2 regions of the Sporomusa sp. genome follow, and region 1 is predicted to be linked to the other one. Evidence: riboswitches for the same ligand, from Rfam matches in the RefSeq annotation. Region 1 holds a riboswitch; the other holds the start of a gene.
The links. A riboswitch is a leader RNA that binds a small molecule or an ion and turns the genes downstream of it on or off. The one in region 1 is predicted to bind S-adenosylmethionine.

Region 1 (3,340 bases):
TGGTCTGATGTATGGACAACTGATTATTCGTATCGAAGACGGTAAGGTTGAGCAGATAGAAAAGACCGAAAAACGCCGAATTAACGACATGGAAGGAATATACGGAGATGGCATCTAAAAATAATAATTAATTAATGGAAAAAGGGGTGACTGCTGACGATTACGTATGAATTAGGAAATGCTTTATATATAAATCTGACCAACCGTTGTACCAATAACTGTACGTTTTGCGTCAGAAATCATTTACACGGTATTAGTCCGGGCATGAATTTATGGTTAGAACAGGAACCTACGGTTAGTGAAGTGCTAGCCGATATTCAGTCGAGGGATAGTTATAAGTACCAGGAGTTCGTATTTTGCGGTTATGGAGAACCCATGCTGCGAACATATGATATTATTGAAATTTGTAGATATCTCAAACATGCGTACAATATGCCCATTCGCATCAACACAAATGGGCATGCCAATTTGATTTATGGGCAGGATATTACTCCGTTGTTAGTAGGACTGGTAGATGTTGTTTCTATTAGTTTGAATGCGAACAATGCTAAGGAATATCAGACATTATGCCAGCCTGTTTATGGCGAACAGGCATATGATGCTCTGTTGAAGTTTGCTGCCAAATGCAAAAGGTATATTCCCCGGGTAGTACTTACTGTTGTTGATGTTATACCTCAGAAAGATATCCAGTCCTGCCGGGAGATTGCTAACCGAATAGGGACTGATTTTAGAATTCGGCATTATTATCATTCATAATGAAAAAGAAATGGGTCAGAAAGCGTTTTCTGACTCATTTCTTTCTTACTGTTCCAGTGCCTGGGCCAAATCGGCAATGATATCTTCAACATCTTCAATGCCGACAGACAATCGCAAGAGACAATCACTAATGCCTAATCGTTCGCGAATGTCGGCCGGAATATCAGCATGGGTCTGTACCGCGGGGAAGGTGATTAACGATTCGACACCGCCTAAACTTTCGGCAAACTGAATAACCTGTACTTTGCGAAGTACTTGGGCAGGCAGACAGGGATCGTTTACGACAAAGGACAACATACCGCCATAGCCACAAGCCTGGGCATCGTGCGTTGTTTTACCAGGGTGGCTAGCTAAGCCAGGGTAATAGACTTTGGTGACACTGGGATGGGTAGTAAGCCATTCGGCGACAGCCAGCGCGTTGGTTTCGTGTTGGCGCAGCCGCACTGTCAAGGTTTTGAGACCTCTAAGTAACAGCCAGCTGTCCTGCGGTCCAAGGATAGCGCCAGTGGCATTTTGAATAAATCCAATTTTTTCGCAAAGGGCGGGGTCGCTGGCAACTACCAGACCGCAGACTACATCATTATGGCCTGACAAGTATTTGGAACCGCTATGGATGACAATATCAGCACCAAGTGTTAAAGGTTTCTGAAAATACGGAGTCAGGAAGGTGTTATCAACAATCACGTGAAGCGGTTGTGAAGTATGCGCATGGGCTATTGCCGCTATTGCCCGGATATCGGCAATTTTCATAAGTGGATTGGTGGGTGTTTCCAGCAAAATGGCTTTAGTAGTAGGCTGTAGCGCTTGGCGCACCGCGTTAAGGTTGCTGGTATCGACAAATGTAGCTGTTAGATCGAATTGGCTAAATATCTTATCCATAATCCGATATGTTCCGCCATAACAGTCTTCAGTAATAATCAAATGATCGCCAGGTTGGTATAACATAAGTATTGCCGAAATGGCAGCCATGCCTGAAGCAAAGGCAAAACCGGCATGCCCTTCCTCCAATGCGGCTACAGCTTCTTCCACCGCTTTGCGAGTAGGATTTTGAGTACGAGAGTAATCATAGCCAGTACTACGGCCAAGCTCAGGATGCCGGAACGTGGCTGTCTGGTAAATCGGGGTGCTGATGGCTCCGGTAGTTTTATCGGTGACCAGACCCGCATGGACAGCTTTGGTGGCAAATTTCATACATACCATCTCCTTTGTTTGTTATAGGATACGGCTACCTTAGGTTTTGGGTACAAAAAAACGACTCTTCCGTAAGAAGAGTCGTTTAGACACACGATTAACTCATCTTCCGGATTGCTCCGCTGGATTTAGCACCTTGCATTGCTGCTGGTTGCCGGGCGTCATAGGGCCAGTCCCTCGACCACTCTTGATAAGTTTTTTTTGCTATGTAATTTATTGGATTTTATTTTGTCATAGACAATAAACTTTGTCAATAGATATTTTTATTGTTTTTATACTCCCTATTTCTTGATATTGACGCCGGTTATAAAACCAGCTATCATGATTTCAACAGGTGAAACTTTTTTGGGCAATAGGCATATAGGGGGAGGTAGTAACGGTATGGCTGATAAGCAGGATATATTGGCGTTAATTAACAAAGCGGAAACAACCCACGAACTTACGAAAGATGAAATTGTCGCCTTGCTGATAGATACAGAACATGAAACTGAGTTTTTTGCTGCTGCTGACCGCGTGCGGCAACGGTATGTGGGTGACGAAGTACATCTGCGCGGGTTGATTGAGTTTTCTAACATATGTAAACAAAACTGCCTGTATTGTGGTTTGCGGCGGGATAATAAACAAGTAAAACGTTATCGTTTAGATCCGGAAACTATCCTTGACTTTGCTACTAAAGCCAAGTCATACGGCTATCGCACGGTTGTATTGCAGTCAGGCGAAGACGAATGGTTTGATGTGGCTACTATGGTCAGTATTATCAAAAACGTTAAAGAACTTGGTTTGGCAATTACCCTGAGTGTGGGTGAAAAACCCCGTGAAGTATATCAAGCATACCGCGAGGCTGGGGCTGATCGGTATTTGCTGAGAATTGAGACTACCGACAAAGCTTTGTATGAAAAACTAGACCCAGGCATGAGCTGGGATAACCGGGTACGATGTTTGCATGATCTAAAGGAGTTAGGTTTTGAGTTAGGAACAGGCTCATTGGTAGGAATACCAGGACAAACGATAGAATCGCTGGCTGATGATATTCTGTTTTTCAAGAGCATAGATGCCGATATGATTGGTGTCGGTCCGTTTATTCCCAACCCGGATACGCCATTGGCGGGGGAACGGGGCGGTACGTTTGAACTAAGCACGAAAGTGATGGCCATGACGAGGCTATTGCTGCCTGATATTAATATTCCGGCAACAACGGCTATGGAGACATTAAACCCACAGGGACGGGTATTGGCGCTGCAACGCGGAGCCAATGTAGTTATGCCTAATGTTACTGAGGGTGAGTACCGACAGATGTATTTGCTTTATCCGGGAAAAATCTGTATCAACGATTCGCCGGCGCATTGCCGTTCGTGCATTACTGGTAAAATTCATGGCATTGGCCGGAAAGTGT
Region 2 (4,868 bases), on a different contig from region 1:
GGGATTGCCGGTGGTATTCTTGGTACCGGTGTTATACCAGGACTTGGTTCCATTGCCGGAGCAGTTGCTGGGTCTTTTGTCGCCGGTTATGTAGCGGAGTATGCTGTTACTGGCAGCAGGGAGAGAGCTAGCCGGGTTGCTAAGAGTATTATGATTGGCCAGGCCTTGGGAATGATATTCAAATCAGCGATAGCCATCGGAATGGTAGTGTTCATCATTTCCAAGCTAACTTGGCAATAGGAGGAAACTTATGAAACGCCAACAGATACTTGATGCTGCCTACACTGTCTTTTCCCGCAAAGGCTATCATCGTGCCACCGTAGACGAGATTATTGCTTTAGCCGATACTGGCAAAGGTACAGTATATAACTATTTTGTTAATAAGGAACAACTCTTTTATACCTTAATCAAAGAACGTAGTGCCGGTTTTGAGGCTGAACTTGAGGTCATTGCCGCTCTTGCTGAACCAGCGGTTGAAAAAATTAAGAAAGCCATAAGGGTTTTTTTAGAGTTTTATGTGCAAAATGCTGATTTGTGGCGGGTATTGATGCATGAAATGCGCGGGTTAGGACATGAGGAGCCGTCAAACTTTACCGAGGCAGAGCGAGAAAAATACCGGGAACGATTTGCATATACCATCGGGATTTTGCAGAAGATCTTGCAAGAAGGAATTGAACAAGGTGCTTTTCGCAACTGTGATGTGCATAAAGCTGCTCATGGTTTATTTAGTGTTATTGTTATGATGGTGTTTCAAGGGTTTGTTGGCGAACAGGATGATTCTATTGATCAAACCGCCAATAGCATTGCTGACATTTTTATGTACGGTATAGCTAACCGATAAACACTATTCTCTTGAAGGGAAGACATGCTGTAGCATTATCACCAAATCACCAATGAGAAATACGATTAGCATTTTGCTGAGTGCAAAAAAAGAGTCTGGAAAACAGACTCTTTTTTGCATACTAAAACGCCGGAACAATGGCACCTTGATATTTTTCATTGATAAATTTTTTAACTTCTTCAGAAGTTAAAGCTTTGGTTAATTTTTGGATTTCAGGGCGATTTTCATCGCCTTTGCGGACAGTAAGGATATTAGCATAGGGAGAATCCTTTTGTTCAATAAACAAAGCGTCTTTGCTTGGGACCAGTTTGGCTTCCAGTGCATAGTTGGTGTTGATGACCGCTAAGGCAAGATCATCCAGTGAACGTGGCAATTGGGCGGCTTCCAGTTCACGAATTTTTACTTTTTTCGGATTGGCAGTAATGTCGCTAATGGTCGCATTTACACCAACGCCTTCTTTAAGGGTAATCACACCAGCTTTTTCTAAAAGCGCTAACGCGCGTCCACCATTAGTGGGGTCGTTAGGGATACCAATTTCTGCCCCAGTTTGCAGGTCATTGAGGTTTTTTACTTTTTTAGAGTAAATGCCCATAGGTTCAATATGTACAGCAGCAGTATAGGTCAGGTCCAGTTTGCGCTCAGCGCTGAATTTGTTCAAATAGGGAATGTGCTGGAAGAAGTTAGCGTCAAGCTCTTTTTCCGCAACCGCCATGTTAGGACGGACATAATCGCTCATTTCCACAACAACCAGGTTGATGCCTTCTTTTTCGAGAATCGGCTTGACTACTGCAAGAATTTCGGCATGAGGCACGGGAGTTGCTCCTACTTTAATTGTTATTTTATCTGAGGCTAAAGGGGCAGGAGTTTGTTTGTTACCGCAGCCGACAATAAAAGTGGAGACAGTTAATAAAGCAGCAAGGAGCAAAAAAGTAATCTTTTTCTTCATAACAATATGTTCCTCCAATGTTTTCTTTTTGTAGTGGTAAACAAATGAAGCTCTGGCTAAAAGCAGCCTCCTTTCCCAAAATTATAAAAACCACCGCGGCAGTCCGAAGTGGTTTGTTGTCCAGTTCTTCATCTGCCAGGAAAGAATCCTGTGGAATTGGCACCGTTCGCAACAGCGATGGTTGCCGCGGCTTCATTGGGCCATTCCCTCAGCCAGCTCTTGATGAATAGTATGTAATTATAATTTATAGACGTTATCTTATCACCGATAGATGTGACTGTCAATAAAAAAATAATTAATTTATAAGAAACGAATAGTATAATATATAATATATTTTAACTTAATAAAGATAAAAAGGATTAAAGAAGGAAATGCTGGGTACGTAGCGAATACATACCCACAAGGATGTATTTACAGGAGGCGTAATAGTATGACAGCAAATCCCAAATTGAAAGACCCGCTTATTGATCAGCTGTTTCGAGGCATTTTATCACTGACTAATGAGGAAGAATGTTATCAGTTTTTTGAGGATGTATGCACAATTGGTGAGCTTAAGGCTATGGCTCAGCGGCTGGAAGTGGCTCGGCTGTTAAAAGCTGGAGTCATTTATGACGACATTGTAGCTGCTACTGGGGCCAGTACTGCAACCATCAGCCGGGTTAAGCGCTGCCTTTATTATGGCGCAGATGGTTATAAATTAGTATTAGCTAATCTAGAAAAACTAGAAAAAAACGAGGATAACTAGTCGGAATGGAGTGTTAGCATGAAAAAACAGAATTATGTGCCGCAAATTCCGTATGGCACCAAGGACTTGCTGCCCCGGGAAGCTAGGCAGAAGCGTCTTGTCGAGGGGGCGCTTGCCGAACTGTTTTCGCGCTGGGGCTATGATGAAGTAGTAACTCCGACGTTTGAATATATGGAAACATTGGCAGTCGGTACAGGCGGCAACATTCAGCAGCATGTATTTAAATTTTTTGATAAAAATAATCGGATTTTGGCACTCAGACCAGATATGACAACTCCGATTGCCCGGGTTGCAGCCACCAGACTGAGAGAAAAGCCGCTGCCGCAGCGGTTGTTTTATATTACCAATGTTTTTCGCCATGAGCAGGCGCAGGCTGGCAGACAATGCGAGTTTTATCAAGCCGGTGTGGAACTGTTAGGTGCACCTGGTCCGGCGGCTGACGCCGAAATTGTAGCTTTGGCGGTAGAGGCGATGTTAGAAGCCGGTTTGACTAATTTTCAAATCGGTATAGGTCAAGTGGATTTTATCAACGGTTTGATGGTAGAGAGCCAGTTAAGCCCTGAGCGCCAACAGCAAATAAAATCAGCTATGGTTTCTCGCGACTTAGTGGGGCTTGGCGAATTGCTGGCACAAAGCGAACTCAGTCCGGCGGCACAAGAACTACTGAAGCAAATTCCGCTCTTGCACGGACGGGAGGATATGCTCAATAAAGCGTACCGATTGGTTAACAATCCTCTCAGCCGGTCGGCCCTAGATAATTTGGCCGATATTCACAAGCTTCTGGCAGGCTATGGCGTTGAGCAGTATGTCAATTTTGATCTTGGCATTATACGTGACTTCGATTATTATACCGGGATGGTATTTGAAGGGTATACGCCGGGATTGGGTTTTCCGTTATGTGGTGGTGGCCGCTACGACACCATGTTGGCTTCATTTGGAGTTGCCAAACCAGCGACAGGCTTTGCGCTAGGTATTGAACGGGTATTACTAGCTTTAGAACGTCATGGCCTTGATATTAGTGTACAAGGAAAAGATGTGTATATTGCCTGGAATGAAGGCAATCTTACACAGGCCATAAAAATGGCCCAGCAGTGCCGGCAACAAGGACGGCGGGCAGAACTGGCGCTGGCTGCTGAGTCGCGGGCGATAGCGGAATCTGTAGTCCGCGAGCAAAATTATAAAGAGCTGATATATATTGAGTAAACGTATAAAACAAGTAGTGTCAGCACTCACCGCCCGTATAAGTGAAACAGACCGGGAGTTTGTGAGGCAGTATTTAGACCAGAAAGAAGCCCGCTTCTTTTGGCAGATGAATCTCCCTGACCAGCGGCATGCTTTGAATGTAGCATATACGGCGCGTGAGCTTGCCGCTGGCAATAAGGAAGTTGATCAAACCTTGTTGCTAAAATGTGCGCTCCTTCACGATATCGGCAAAGTTAAAGGTGATGTTAGTACTGCTGACAAAATCATTACTGTAATTTTGGATACCTTGATACCATGCTGGGCCAGACGTTGGGGGCGGCTAGGGCGGGGCGGCAAGATAGCCAATCTCAGGCATGCTATATATATTTACTATCATCATGCTGCCCGAGGAGCAGCGATGCTGAAGGCTGCCGGGATTGGCAGTCAGATAACCGAGATTATAGCCAGACATCATGAGGCACCATCAGATGGTGACCTGCCGGAACTTAGGCTTCTCAGAACGGCTGATAGCCTTAACTAATACTTAGTTAATAGCCTTTTATCTTATCGACCACGTTTAGCATGTCACGACCCTGGATAAAGCGGGTAAGATTGTCGGCAAACAGCTTTATGGCGCGGTCAAGATAGGATGGTGACAAAGCTGCCACGTGAGGAGTAATGATTACATTGGGCATGTTCCATAATGGACTACTTTCAGGCAGCGGTTCACAGGCAAAGACATCTAGGCCTGCGCCGGCAATGAGGTTTTGCTCTAACGCAGTGATTAGGTCAGCTTCGTTGACAATAGCTCCTCTGGCAATATTAAAGAAATAGGCTGAGGGTTTCATGGCTGAAAAGTGGTGTAACTTAATTTTATTTTTTGTATTTTCAGTCAGCGGCAGAGCGACAACTACATAATCGGCCTTGGACAGCATTTCTAACAGGCTATCATCATCAGGCGGATAAAGTTTGTCTACAAATAACTCGGTGGTGACTTCCTGTTTACTGGCAAGTACGGTCATTCCTAATGCTTTGGCCTTTTTGGCAATCTCACGTCCGATGGACCCTAAACCAACAATGGCAAGGGTATGTTCATGTAATTCATTAGTTGGCATGCGTTTCCATTCACGGGCATTTTGCTGACGGAAACTGAC

Region 2: another riboswitch for S-adenosylmethionine. It lies ahead of AC29Z1_RS11060 (MetQ/NlpA family ABC transporter substrate-binding protein); the one in region 1 lies ahead of AC29Z1_RS03585 (trans-sulfuration enzyme family protein).

Annotation. Positions count from the first base shown of each region.
Region 1 covers NZ_JBYKYF010000030.1:62-3,401, forward strand. The annotation lists gene AC29Z1_RS03575 (DUF2292 domain-containing protein) at 1-118, shown strand, start outside; gene AC29Z1_RS03580 (TatD family nuclease-associated radical SAM protein) at 160-756, shown strand; gene AC29Z1_RS03585 (trans-sulfuration enzyme family protein) at 802-1,947, opposite strand; SAM riboswitch class I at 2,047-2,144, opposite strand; partial or broken gene hydE ([FeFe] hydrogenase H-cluster radical SAM maturase HydE) at 2,329-3,340, shown strand, end outside.
Region 2 covers NZ_JBYKYF010000160.1:816-5,683, forward strand. The annotation lists gene AC29Z1_RS11050 (DUF456 domain-containing protein) at 1-240, shown strand, start outside; gene AC29Z1_RS11055 (TetR/AcrR family transcriptional regulator) at 251-841, shown strand; gene AC29Z1_RS11060 (MetQ/NlpA family ABC transporter substrate-binding protein) at 963-1,787, opposite strand; SAM riboswitch class I at 1,913-2,016, opposite strand; gene AC29Z1_RS11065 (YerC/YecD family TrpR-related protein) at 2,218-2,532, shown strand; gene hisZ (ATP phosphoribosyltransferase regulatory subunit) at 2,551-3,735, shown strand; gene AC29Z1_RS11075 (HD domain-containing protein) at 3,728-4,255, shown strand; gene AC29Z1_RS11080 (D-2-hydroxyacid dehydrogenase) at 4,263-4,868, opposite strand, start outside.